Regions from separate parts of the Lelliottia sp. JS-SCA-14 genome, predicted to be linked through region 2. Evidence: predicted binding sites of a transcription regulator. Region 2 holds the regulator's gene; each other region holds the start of a gene.
The links. Region 2 encodes Fur, which represses iron uptake genes when iron is present. Its sites were predicted from a motif close to ATAATAATGAGAACNACTATCAA; they were not measured.
Positions count from the first base shown of each region.

Region 1 (4,348 bases), 620 kb from region 2:
ATACCGCCCGACACATGTCCAGCCTGCTGGACGGCGTGCTGATCGATTTTATTGCCACGCTACTGGTCGAAGCGCGTAAAAAACCGGGCAAAGAGGCGTTGTTGATTGGCTGGGATACGGATGATCGTACGCGTTTATGGCTTGAAGCAGGGCGTTTGTCACAGCAGGGATGGCATGTTGATGTGCTGGCTGAGCCGATTGACTCGCCGAAACCGGAACTGTTCCCCGGTCAAAAACTCTTTGTCTGGACCGGCCATGCGCCGTCAAGACGTCAACAGGAACAGCTAGACCACTGGCGAGAGCAAGGTTTTTCCGTCTCTTTCATCGCAGGCTAACCGTCCTGTCGATAGCATAAAGGCCCTTGCGGGCCTGTCGTATTCGTTCTGCTGCTTATTTCCGGCCTACCAGTAAACCAATGATAAGACCAATCGCACCCGCCGCCATCAATCCGGTCAATGGATTATCACGGACTCTGTCTGAGACCTCTGACGCGACGTCTGATGCCTGTGCTGCGTATTTGCGAGCGGCACCTTTCAACTGATGCTTCGGTGAATCCACCGCATCGCCAAACTGTGACTGAGCCTCGCCCGCAAATTCATCGGCTTTGTTCAGGGCTTTCTTCGCCAGGCGATCGGCTTCATTTTCAAAATCATGTGATGACATAGTTATCTCCTTTAGGTGTCAGACTAAAGTTTAGTCCCTCATTGCACACCCGCTCAGGATTCGGTGTTTTCCTGGAAAAACGGCCTATGTCATTTTTGAATACTCTGTGCGTACGTCCGGGCGGCAGCAATTGCTTTGTCATCAAAGATATTTTGCTCAAATCCGTCTGAGACACTAACGACGCGGTAAATTTTCCAGGTTTGATCCTCCAGGCGCAGGTAGTCACGCAGCTGATACTTTTTGCCATCCTGCATGCCCAGCCAGACATCAATCACTTTTCCGCCTGCGCCATCCCGAGCCTTTCCAACCTCAAGTGCGGGAATCCATTCTTCGGCATAGTCCTGGCTGTAAGTGAAGTAATCAGCCTCAACAATTTCCTGCTCTTCAAGACTTTGAATTGTTTTCAGCCTCGCGAGGGTATCTTTTGCCACATATTGCTTCATTTGTGGTGAGTCGAGGGAATCTGCGTGGCTGTCAGAAACGAAGGCGTTAAGGTAAAAAACATAGAAATCTTTAACGGTGGCTTCCGGTGCCGGGATATGCGATGCACAGCCGGTTAAGAAAAGGGCGAGCAATATAAGGGCGCGCATCTAATTTTTCCTGTAAATGACGTATGCCGGGCGGGCGGTGCGATAACCAGGGCCACTCCACATATCGCGCTGAACAAAATCAGAGTACCAGGTCGTGCCATCAAAAATAGCCATGTGGCCGCTGTGATTCCCACGAGCATACGGCTGAATAACGACAACATCCCCAGCGCGTGGATTTTCTCCCGTACCGATAGCTCTAAAGCCCGATCCTTCGAGTAAGCGCCCATAATCTCTGGCGTCCTTAGTGTGCCCTATATCGATGCCGCCTGCTTTGATAGCCTGGCGTGTGAATTCTGCACACCGATGCTGAGAAGTCGTTCCTGCATGCCAACGGGCGTAGCTTGCCGCTGCGGTTGCGTTCCATCCCATAAAAAACTCCTGTTGAACGATGATGATTTTCGTAATAAATCACCGCACGTGGCGCTTTTCGTGGCATTAGGTGCTATAGGTAAAATAAATAACATGAGTAAAATTATAGAGATAGATTATGTAACGAATTTAAAACGGAAAGGAAAACGTTTCATCTAGAGATTTTAGAGGGCATTAAAAAAGCTACAATAACTGCCATGCGGACATTCTCAGCTTCTGCTTTTCCCTTAATCGTATGATTTAACAACTTTTAAAAATCCAATTAAATAAATAGGTATTCCCGATACATATTTTCCCCTTGCACCATTCTCACGCTTTAACCCCCTCAAATGCGTTATACATCAATAGATTAAACAATTTCGACATAGCTAAGTAACCTGCGTGGCAGGGTCTATGCTTAATAAAAGTAGCCAAAAAGGGCGGTTTAGCCGAAAGCCCCTGCTGTCAGGGGGTTGAAGTGATAATCGTTATCACTAACATGGTGTAATGCCCCTGGTGGCTTAATAGATGAGGTGGACCTATGGAATTGCATTCAGAAACCTTTAATCCCGCTGATTTTGCCTGGCGTGGTTTGACGCTGACGCCCACGGCGGCGGCGCATATTCACGAGCTGGTGGCGAAAAAGCCGGAAATTGTGGGCTTGCGTTTAGGCGTTAAACAGACTGGCTGCGCCGGATTTGGCTACGTGCTGGATACGGTCAGCGTGCCCGAAAAAGATGATCTGGTATTCGAAACCGACGGGGCGAAGCTGTTTGTCGCCCTGCAGGCGATGCCGTTTATCGATGGCACTGAAGTCGACTACGTGCGCGAAGGCTTAAACCAGTTATTCAAATTCAATAACCCGAAAGCGCAGAATGAATGCGGCTGCGGCGAAAGCTTTGGGGTATAGGCGGTACTATGTCTCGTAATACTGAAGCAACTGACGATGTGAATACCTGGAGTGGCGGGCACCTCAACTATAAAGAGGGCTTCTTCACCCAGCTGCAAACGGACGAATTAGCGAAAGGCATCAACGAAGAGGTGGTGCGCGCGATTTCGGCCAAACGTAACGAGCCGGAGTGGATGCTCGAGTTTCGCCTGAGCGCGTTTCGCGCGTGGCTGGAGATGGAAGAGCCCCACTGGCTGAAGGCGCACTACGACAAACTCAACTATCAGGATTACAGCTACTACTCCGCGCCATCCTGCGGCAGCTGTGACGATACCTGCGCCTCACAGCCTGGCGCGGTGCAGCAAACCGGGGGCAACACCTTCCTGAGCAAAGAGGTCGAAGAGGCCTTCGAGCAGCTCGGCGTGCCGGTGCGCGAAGGGCGAGAAGTCGCGGTCGACGCCATCTTTGACTCCGTATCGGTCGCCACCACCTACCGTGGCAAGCTGGCCGAACAGGGGATTATCTTCTGCTCCTTTGGCGAAGCCATTCACGATCACCCGGAGCTGGTGAAGAAATACATCGGTACCGTGGTCCCGAGTAACGACAACTTCTTTGCGGCGCTGAACGCGGCGGTCGCCTCCGACGGGACCTTTATCTACGTGCCGAAAGGCGTGCGTTGCCCGATGGAACTCTCGACCTATTTCCGCATCAATGCCGAAAAAACCGGCCAGTTCGAGCGCACCATTCTGGTCGCCGACGAAGGCAGCTACGTAAGCTACATTGAGGGCTGTTCCGCACCGGTGCGCGACAGCTACCAGCTGCACGCCGCGGTGGTGGAAGTGATCATCCACAAAGACGCGGAAGTGAAATACTCCACGGTGCAGAACTGGTTCCCTGGCGATGGCAACACCGGCGGTATCCTGAACTTCGTCACCAAGCGCGCCCTGTGCGAAGGCGAAAACAGCAAAATGTCCTGGACCCAGTCCGAGACCGGATCCGCGATCACCTGGAAATACCCGAGCTGCATTCTGCGCGGCGACAACTCGATCGGCGAGTTCTACTCCGTGGCGCTGACCAGCGGGTATCAGCAGGCCGATACCGGCACCAAGATGATCCACATCGGCAAAAACACCAAATCGACCATCATCTCGAAAGGCATCTCCGCCGGACACAGCCAGAACAGCTATCGCGGGCTGGTGAAAATCATGCCGACGGCGACCAACGCGCGTAACTTCACCCAGTGTGATTCGATGCTGATCGGTACCGACTGCGGGGCGCACACCTTCCCGTATGTCGAATGCCGCAATAACAGCGCCCAGCTGGAGCACGAGGCGACCACCTCGCGCATCGGGGAAGATCAGCTGTTCTACTGCCTGCAGCGCGGTATCAGCGAAGAAGATGCGATTTCGATGATTGTGAACGGCTTCTGTAAGGACGTGTTCTCTGAGTTGCCGCTGGAATTTGCCGTAGAAGCACAAAAACTGTTGGCCATCAGCCTTGAACACAGTGTCGGTTAAGGAATAAACATGTTAAGCATTAAAGATTTACAGGTCAGTGTGGAAGATAAAGCGATCCTGCGCGGGCTGAATATTGAAGTCCGTCCGGGCGAAGTGCACGCCATTATGGGGCCGAACGGCTCCGGGAAAAGTACGCTCTCCGCGACGCTTGCCGGGCGTGAAGATTACGAAGTGGTCGGCGGTTCCGTCGAGTTTAAAGGCAAAGATCTCCTCGAACTGTCACCGGAAGATCGCGCCGGGGAAGGGATCTTTATGGCCTTCCAGTACCCGGTCGAAATTCCGGGCGTCAGCAACCAGTTCTTCCTGCAAACCTCGCTGAATGCGGTGCGCAAATACCGCGG
Region 1 covers NZ_CP141606.1:2,089,431-2,093,778, forward strand. Annotated here, with positions in the region: gene U9O48_RS09860 (MerR family transcriptional regulator) at 1-335, shown strand, start outside; gene U9O48_RS09865 (DUF883 family protein) at 391-663, opposite strand; gene U9O48_RS09870 (YbjP/YqhG family protein) at 753-1,253, opposite strand; gene U9O48_RS09875 (NlpC/P60 family protein) at 1,254-1,622, opposite strand; gene sufA (Fe-S cluster assembly scaffold SufA) at 2,143-2,511, shown strand; gene sufB (Fe-S cluster assembly protein SufB) at 2,520-4,007, shown strand; gene sufC (Fe-S cluster assembly ATPase SufC) at 4,017-4,348, shown strand, end outside.
Region 1: the regulator Fur is predicted to act here: its motif matches at 2,080-2,102, upstream of sufA (Fe-S cluster assembly scaffold SufA).

Region 2 (4,348 bases):
AAAGTTAACCTTTCTCACTCCACCTGGAACGCCAACCTGGATTTCCAGTCCGGTTATGCGGCTGATATGTTCGGTCTGGATATTGCTGCTTTCACGGCCATCGAAATGGCGGAAAACGGCGATAGCGCACACCCGAACGAAATCGCGTTCTCCTCAAGCAACAAAGCGTACAAAGAAGACTGGTCTGGCGATAAGAGCGGTATCAGCCTGTATAAAGCGGCGGCAAAATTCAAATACGGTCCAGTATGGGCGCGCGGTGGTTACATTCAGCCAACCGGTCAGACCCTGTTAGCCCCACACTGGAGCTTCATGCCAGGTACTTACCAGGGCGCGGAAGCCGGGGCGAACTTTGACTACGGCGATGCGGGTGCGTTGAGCTTCTCCTACATGTGGACCAACGAGTACAAAGCGCCGTGGCACATCGAGATGGACAAGTTCTACCAGAACGATAAAAAGACCCGCGTGGAGTATCTACACTCTCTCGGCGCGAAATATGACTTCAAAAACGACCTCGTGCTGGAAGCGGCGTTCGGCCAGGCGGAAGGTTACGTCGATCAGTATTTCGCCAAAGCCAGCTACAAATTCGATATCGTTGGCGGCCCGCTGACCACCAGCTATCAGTTCTACGGTACGCGTGACAAAGTCAGCGATGGCAGTGTGAACGATCTGTATGACGGTACCGCATGGCTACAGGCGCTGACCTTTGGCTACAAAATCGGTCAGGTGGATTTACGACTCGAAGGAACTTATGTCAAAGCCGAAGGGCAGCAGGGCTACTTCCTGCAGCGTATGACGCCAACCTACGCCTCTTCCAACGGTCGTCTGGATATCTGGTGGGATAACCGTTCAGACTTCAACGCCGACGGCGAAAAAGCGCTCTTCTTCGGCGCGATGTATGACCTGAAAAACTGGAATCTGCCGGGCTGGGCAGTGGGCGCATCTTACGCCTACGCATGGGACGCGAAGCCGGGCGACATGGCTACGCCAGACGCTTACTACGATCCAAACTATCGCCTGAAAGAGTCCGCTTACAGCCTGGATGCGATGTATACCCTGCAGGACGGTCGCGCGAAAGGCACCATGTTCAAACTGCACTTCACGCAGTATGACAACCACTCTGATATCCCAAGCTACGCAGGCGGTTACGGCAACATCTTCCAGGATGAACGTGACGTGAAATTCATGGTTATCGCACCATTCACCATCTTCTGATGAACTGCCTGGCGGGGTCACACCCGCCGGAATGGAGACCAACATGTTGAAGAAAATTGTAGTGGTGGCGGTACTGGCATCGGGTCTGGTTGCCTGTGCGCAGCCTCAGGCACCGAAAGAAGATTCTCGTCTCAAAGAGGCTTACAGCACCTGTATCAACACCGCGGAAGGCTCGCCGGAGAAAATCCAGGCCTGCCAGAGCGTGCTGACGGTACTGAAGAAAGAAAAGGCACATGAGCAGTTTGCGACGCAAGAGAATGTTCGCGTGATGGACTATCAGGCCTGTATCCAGGCGCGTAAAACGGGTAATGGTGAAGCAGTGAAAGCCGATTGCGGCCAGCTCTGGCAGGAAATTCGCAAGAACAACGCGCAGTAATCTGCGTTCATCAACGCCCGGCAGCGAGAGCTCGCCGGGCGTTTTGCATTTATTGCAGGCAAAAAAAAAGCCAACCGTCAGGTTGGCTCAGAGTATGAAGCAGAATTATTTGGTATCGTGAGCGTGCTCGTTTTCGCGGCAATCGCCTTCAGCACAGTGACCATACAGATACAGGCTATGGTTGGTCAGACGGATGCCATGTCGGGTGGCAATCTCACGCTGACGTGCTTCGATAGAGTCATCGCTAAACTCAATCACCTTGCCGCAGTCGAGGCAAATCAGGTGATCGTGGTGATGCTGCTGCGTCAGTTCAAAAACGGATTTACCGCCTTCAAAATTATGACGGGTGACAATGCCGGCGTCATCGAACTGGTTCAGAACGCGGTATACGGTCGCCAGCCCAATCTCTTCGCCCATGTCGATCAGACGCTTGTATAAGTCTTCCGCACTGACGTGATGGTTGTCCGGCCCTTGCAGAACTTCCAGGATTTTTAAACGAGGAAGCGTCACTTTCAGGCCAGCCTTCTTTAATGCGGTATTGTTGTCAGTCATGCGGAATCTGTCCTGTTGCTAAACGATTCACTTCCTTAAGAAGTGACAGAAAATGCAGTTGGGATAATGCGTCTCATTATAGAACTGCCATGTCTAAATGAAAACCGCAAGTCTCAAGCAAAGTATGCTTATAAAAACGTGGTATCACCAACAAACTTGTTCGATGGCATCCACTTTAACCCTGGGACATTGTACAGGTATGAACGCAAAAGTTAAAAATTTGTAGCAATTATTTTGATTGGAATTATCTATCAATGAGGCATAGCGTAAAACGCTACACCTCACAGATTTGATCAGGCGTTCAGAATGTCGTCGAGGTGCAGTTCTTCGCGGATCTGTTTCACCCACTTGTCGACGCGCTCTGCGGTCAGCTCTGGCTGACGGTCTTCGTCGATAGCGAGGCCAACAAAGTGGTCGTCATCCGCCAGGCCTTTAGAAGCTTCGAAATGATAGCCCGCCGTTGGCCAGTGGCCGACGATCGCGGCGCCGCGTGGCTCAATGATGTCGCGGATGGTGCCCAGCGCATCACAGAAGTACTCTGCGTAATCTTCCTGGTCGCCGCAGCCGAAGAGGGCCACGAGCTTGCCGTTGAAATCGACTTCTTCCAGCGTCGGGAAGAAATCATCCCAGTCACACTGCGCTTCGCCGTAGTACCAGGTTGGGATGCCGAGCAGCAGAATATCGTAGCCTTCGAGATCTTCTTTGCTGCTCTTAGCAATGTCATGCACGTCGGCAACGTCTTTACCAAGCTGTTTTTGAATGTTTTTTGCGATGTTTTCGGTATTACCGGTATCGCTGCCGAAAAAAATGCCGATGATTGCCATGAGTAAAATAACCTCTTGAAACTTAATGGTATGGTGGCGCAATTTGTCCACGGATAAGGGCAATCATAGCAGAACAGGGAAGTCTGCGGAAACAGCTATCACGCGGGACTGCACTCTGTGCTACATGAAAGGGACAAATGAGTGGATTTTCAGACGATCACCTGGTGCTGCGCCACGCCTGAAGTTGCGCCATCAGCATCTCTTCAATCAGCTCGCTGCGGCTGATTTCGCGGGCGTCGGCCAGTTCACTTAAGGCGTCAGCCGCTTCCGCGTTGAGTTTTAGCTCGACGCGTTTAAGCCCACGACTCTTGTCGCGTTTTAGCTGATTGCGCTTATTGATGCGCAACTGTTCATCACGCGAAAGCGGATTGGTTTTTGGTCGTCCCGGTCGACGTTCAGTCGCGAACAGATCTAATGTCGTGCGGTCCGTTTGTTCTTTGGCCATGATTCAGAGACTTCGGGGGAAAACAAGCAGCCCTGCTATTGCCGGGGCGATGAGCGCGACATCATACATGACGTCAACCTGCACGCCAACGACTGGTGACCCGCAGGCAACCGGTCGCTGGCTTTTTAATCAAATCACATTATCAGAGAGATAACGACGAATCGCCCGCAGCACGGCTTCCGGTTTTTCGGCGTGAACCCAGTGTCCGGCTCCGGCTACCACATGTGCACGCGCCTGGGGGAATTGCGCCAGCAGCTCATCGCGACAGGCGTCGGTGACGTACGGGGAATTCCCGCCACGGATAAACAGGGTAGGGTGCGGCCAGGCCGGAACGTTGTCCCAGCCGACAATATGGGAATATTGATCCCACAGCACCGGCACGTTAAAACGCCATGCGCCATCGACGAAGGATTTCAGCAGAAACTGCACCACGCCTTCTTCATCCAGATGTTCGCGCATCACCGCCGCTGCCTGCTGGCGCGTGGAAACGCCCGCCTCGGTCACGGCGTTGATCGCCGCAAAGATTTCATCATGACGGCGCACGTCGTAATCCACCGGGGCGACGTCGATCACCACCAAATGGTCGATACGCTCAGGAGCCAGCGCCGTCAGAGCCATGACCGCTTTGCCGCCCATCGAATGGCCAATCAGCGTCGCTTTTTCAATCTGGTTGGCATCGAGGGTATCCAGCAGATCCTGCGCCATCGCGGCGTAGGTCATCTCCGGGCTGCGCTCGGAAAGGCCGTGGTTGCGCATATCCACCTGCAGGATATCGTGGTCGGCCACCAGATCGCGGGCCAGCACGCCCAGGTTATCGAGGCTGCCAAACAGGCCATGAACCAGTACGATGGGAGAATTATTGTTCGGCGATTGTGCAGATTGCGCTCGGCTATTCAATTTCATGGCAAAGTTCTTTTTTTACGTATGTCAGGTTAGGGT
Region 2 covers NZ_CP141606.1:1,473,626-1,477,973, forward strand. Annotated here, with positions in the region: gene chiP (chitoporin ChiP) at 1-1,212, shown strand, start outside; gene chiQ (ChiQ/YbfN family lipoprotein) at 1,259-1,588, shown strand; gene fur (ferric iron uptake transcriptional regulator) at 1,694-2,140, opposite strand; gene fldA (flavodoxin FldA) at 2,434-2,964, opposite strand; gene ybfE (LexA regulated protein) at 3,122-3,409, opposite strand; gene ybfF (esterase) at 3,539-4,312, opposite strand.

Region 3 (4,348 bases), 1.9 Mb from region 2:
GTGCGTGATTATCTGTGGAAAAATGCCCACATCGTCTCGACCGTGGTGAGCGGAAAAGAAGAGGAAGGCGCGAAATTCCGCGACTACTTCGACCATCACGAACCGATCTCCACCGCCCCGTCGCACCGCGCGCTGGCGATGTTCCGCGGCCGCAACGAAGGCGTGCTGCAGCTCTCCCTCAATGCCGACCCGCAGTTCGACGAGCCGCCGAAAGAGAGTTACTGCGAGCAGATTATTACCGACCATCTCGGTCTGCGCCTGAACAACGCCCCGGCAGACAGCTGGCGCAAAGGCGTGGTGAGCTGGACCTGGCGCATCAAGGTGCTGATGCACCTCGAAACTGAACTGATGGGCACCGTGCGCGAACGCGCGGAAGACGAAGCGATCAACGTTTTCGCCCGTAACCTGCACGATCTGCTGATGGCCGCCCCGGCGGGACTGCGCGCCACCATGGGTCTCGATCCGGGCCTGCGTACCGGCGTGAAAGTGGCCGTGGTCGACGGCACCGGCAAACTGGTCGCTACCGACACCATCTATCCACACACCGGCCAGGCCGCGAAAGCCGCGGTGGTGGTCGCCGCGTTGTGTGAAAAATACAACGTCGAGCTGGTGGCGATCGGTAACGGTACCGCATCGCGCGAAACCGAACGCTTCTTCCTCGACGTACAAGAGCAGTTCCCGAAAGTCACCGCTCAGAAAGTGATCGTCAGCGAAGCCGGTGCGTCGGTCTATTCCGCGTCCGAACTGGCGGCGCTGGAGTTCCCGGATCTCGACGTTTCCCTGCGCGGTGCGGTCTCTATCGCCCGTCGTCTGCAGGATCCGCTGGCAGAGCTGGTGAAAATCGATCCGAAATCCATCGGTGTGGGCCAGTACCAGCACGACGTCAGCCAGACTCAGCTGGCGCGCCGTCTGGATGCGGTGGTGGAAGACTGCGTAAACGCCGTCGGCGTGGACCTGAATACCGCTTCCGTTGCGCTTTTAACCCGCGTGGCGGGCTTAACCCGCATGATGGCGCAGAACATCGTCGCCTGGCGTGATGAGAACGGTCAGTTCCAGAACCGCCAGCAGCTGCTGAAAGTAAGCCGTCTGGGGCCGAAAGCCTTCGAACAGTGCGCAGGCTTCCTGCGTATCAACCACGGCGATAACCCGCTGGACGCCTCAACCGTCCACCCGGAAGCTTATCCGGTGGTGGAGCGCATTCTGGCCGCCACGCAGCAGGCGCTGAAAGATCTGATGGGCAACAGCACCAACCTACGCGACCTGCGCGCCGTTGACTTCACCGACGATAAATTCGGCGTACCGACCGTCACCGACATCATCAAAGAGCTGGAAAAACCAGGCCGCGACCCGCGCCCTGAGTTTAAAACCGCGAAATTCGCCGAAGGCGTGGAGACGATGAAGGATCTGCAGCCGGGCATGGTGCTGGAAGGCGCGGTCACTAACGTCACTAACTTTGGTGCCTTTGTCGACATCGGCGTGCATCAGGATGGTCTGGTGCATATCTCGTCGCTGGCCGATAAATTCGTGGAAGACCCGCACACGGTGGTCAAAGCGGGCGATATCGTGAAGGTGAAAGTGCTGGAAGTGGATATGCAGCGTAAGCGCATCGCCCTGACCATGCGCCTTGACGAACAGCCGGGCGAAACCAATGCTCGCCGCAGTAACAGCGGTGGTGCACGCGATCAGTCCCGTCCGGCAGCCAAAGCCGCGAAACCCCGCCCTCAGGCCCAGCCTGCCGGTAACAGCGCGATGATGGATGCGCTGGCCGCCGCAATGGGCAAGAAACGCTAATGTCCCGCGCGTTTGCCCGGCCAATTCATAGGCCGGGCAAACGCAGTGCCGCCCGGCAGCCAGACCGCACCCTTCAAAATAAATAAGAACGTACTCACTCATTTAATATGAATCAGGGAACCGATTTCATATCCATATTTAAACCATCGTTTATCACTTAGTTAACAAATTAATTTTTCAAACCTCATTCACCATCTCAATAAATATTGAGCAAGGTCAAACAGTCCTCGAATTAATGTCCATATGAACATCCCGTCACATTTTAAATATTGCTGATAGAAACCATTCTCATTATCATGAATCTGTCGATTATTTAACCTTCGGTCAAAGTGGTCTCTATGCAATTCACACCAGACAGTGCCTGGAAAATTACCGGTTTTGCCCGCGAAATTAGCCCGGCGTATCGTCAGAAGCTGCTGTCACTAGGCATGCTGCCAGGCTCCTCGTTTCAGGTTGTGCGCATCGCGCCGCTGGGCGATCCCATCCATATCGAAACCCGTCGCGTCAATCTGGTATTGCGTAAGAAAGACCTCGCGTTATTAGAAGTCGAAGCTTTAGTCCGATAAACCGCCAGCTGTTAGACCGAGTCTAAAACAATGAAAAAATTAACCATTGGCTTAATTGGTAATCCTAATTCAGGCAAGACAACCTTATTTAATCAGTTAACGGGCGCACGTCAGCGCGTCGGTAACTGGGCCGGTGTGACCGTTGAACGCAAAGAAGGTCAATTCTCCACGACCGACCATCAGGTCACCCTTGTAGATCTTCCCGGCACTTATTCGCTCACAACGATTTCGTCGCAGACCTCTCTCGATGAACAGATTGCCTGTCACTATATTCTGAGCGGCGACGCGGATTTACTGATTAACGTCGTCGACGCTTCCAATCTCGAGCGTAACCTGTACCTGACGCTGCAACTGCTGGAGCTGGGCATTCCGTGCATTGTGGCGCTGAACATGCTCGATATCGCCGAGAAGCAAAAAATCCGCATCGACATCGATGCGCTTTCCGCACGCCTTGGCTGCCCGGTGATCCCGCTGGTCTCCACCCGCGCGCGGGGCATTGATGCGCTGAAACTGGCCGTCGATCGCCATACGGGCAATACGGATCTCGAACTGGTGCATTATCCGCAGCCGTTGGTGCGCGAGGCCGGAATTCTGGCGCAGGAGATGGCCCACGCCATGCCACAGAAACAGCGCAACTGGCTCGGGCTGCAAATGCTGGAAGGCGATATCTACAGCCGCAGCTACGCGGGCGATGCGGCGCAGAAGCTGGATATGTCGCTGGCGCGCCTGAGCGAAGAGCTGGACGATCCGGCGCTGCACATCGCCGACGCGCGTTATCAAAGTATCGCCGCCATCTGTGAAGTGGTCAGTAACACCCTGACCGCTGAGCCGAGCCGTTTCACCGCCGCCGTTGATAAAATTATTCTCAACCGTTTCCTCGGCTTGCCGATCTTCCTGTTGGTGATGTACCTGATGTTCCTCCTCGCCATCAACATCGGTGGCGCGCTGCAGCCGCTGTTTGATGTCGGCTCGGTGGCGATCTTCATTCACGGTCTGCAATGGCTGGGCTACACCCTGCACTTCCCGGAATGGCTGACGATTTTCCTCGCCCAGGGGCTGGGTGGCGGTATCAACACCGTCCTGCCGCTGGTACCGCAGATCGGCATGATGTATCTGTTCCTCTCCTTCCTTGAGGATTCCGGCTATATGGCCCGCGCGGCCTTCGTGATGGACCGCCTGATGCAGGCCCTCGGTCTGCCGGGTAAATCCTTCGTGCCACTGATTGTCGGCTTTGGCTGTAACGTCCCATCGGTTATGGGCGCGCGAACACTCGATGCGCCGCGCGAACGTCTGATGACCATCATGATGGCGCCGTTTATGTCCTGCGGCGCGCGTCTGGCGATCTTCGCGGTCTTCGCAGCGGCGTTCTTCGGCCAGGAGGGCGCGCTGGCGGTCTTCTCCCTGTACCTGCTGGGTATCGTGATGGCGATTTTGACCGGCCTGATGCTCAAACACACCATCATGCGCGGCGAAGCGTCGCCGTTTGTGATGGAGCTGCCGGTCTACCACGTTCCGCACATCAAAAGCCTGCTGATCCAGACCTGGCAGCGCCTGAAAGGCTTCGTTCTGCGCGCCGGTAAGGTGATTGTGATTGTCAGCATTTTCCTGAGCGCTCTGAACAGCTTTACCCTCAGCGGCCAGGCGGCGGATAACATCAACGACTCGGCGCTGGCCTCCGTCAGCCGCGTCATCACCCCGCTGTTCAAGCCGATTGGCGTTCACGAAGATAACTGGCAGGCGACCGTCGGACTGTTCACCGGCGCGATGGCGAAAGAGGTGGTGGTCGGTACGCTGAATACGCTCTATACGGCGGAAAATATTCAGGAAGAGGAGTTTAATCCGGCGGAATTCCACCTCGGTGACGAACTGCTGAGCGCGGTGGATGACACCTGGCAGAGCCTGAAAGACACCATCAGCCTGAGCGTACTGGCCAACCCCATTGAAGCCAGCAAAGGCGATGGGGAAATGGCGACCGGTGCGATGGGCGTGAT
Region 3 covers NZ_CP141606.1:4,481,125-4,485,472, forward strand. Annotated here, with positions in the region: gene U9O48_RS21015 (Tex family protein) at 1-1,791, shown strand, start outside; gene feoA (ferrous iron transporter A) at 2,130-2,357, shown strand; gene feoB (Fe(2+) transporter permease subunit FeoB) at 2,388-4,348, shown strand, end outside.
Region 3: the regulator Fur is predicted to act here: its motif matches at 2,067-2,089, upstream of feoA (ferrous iron transporter A).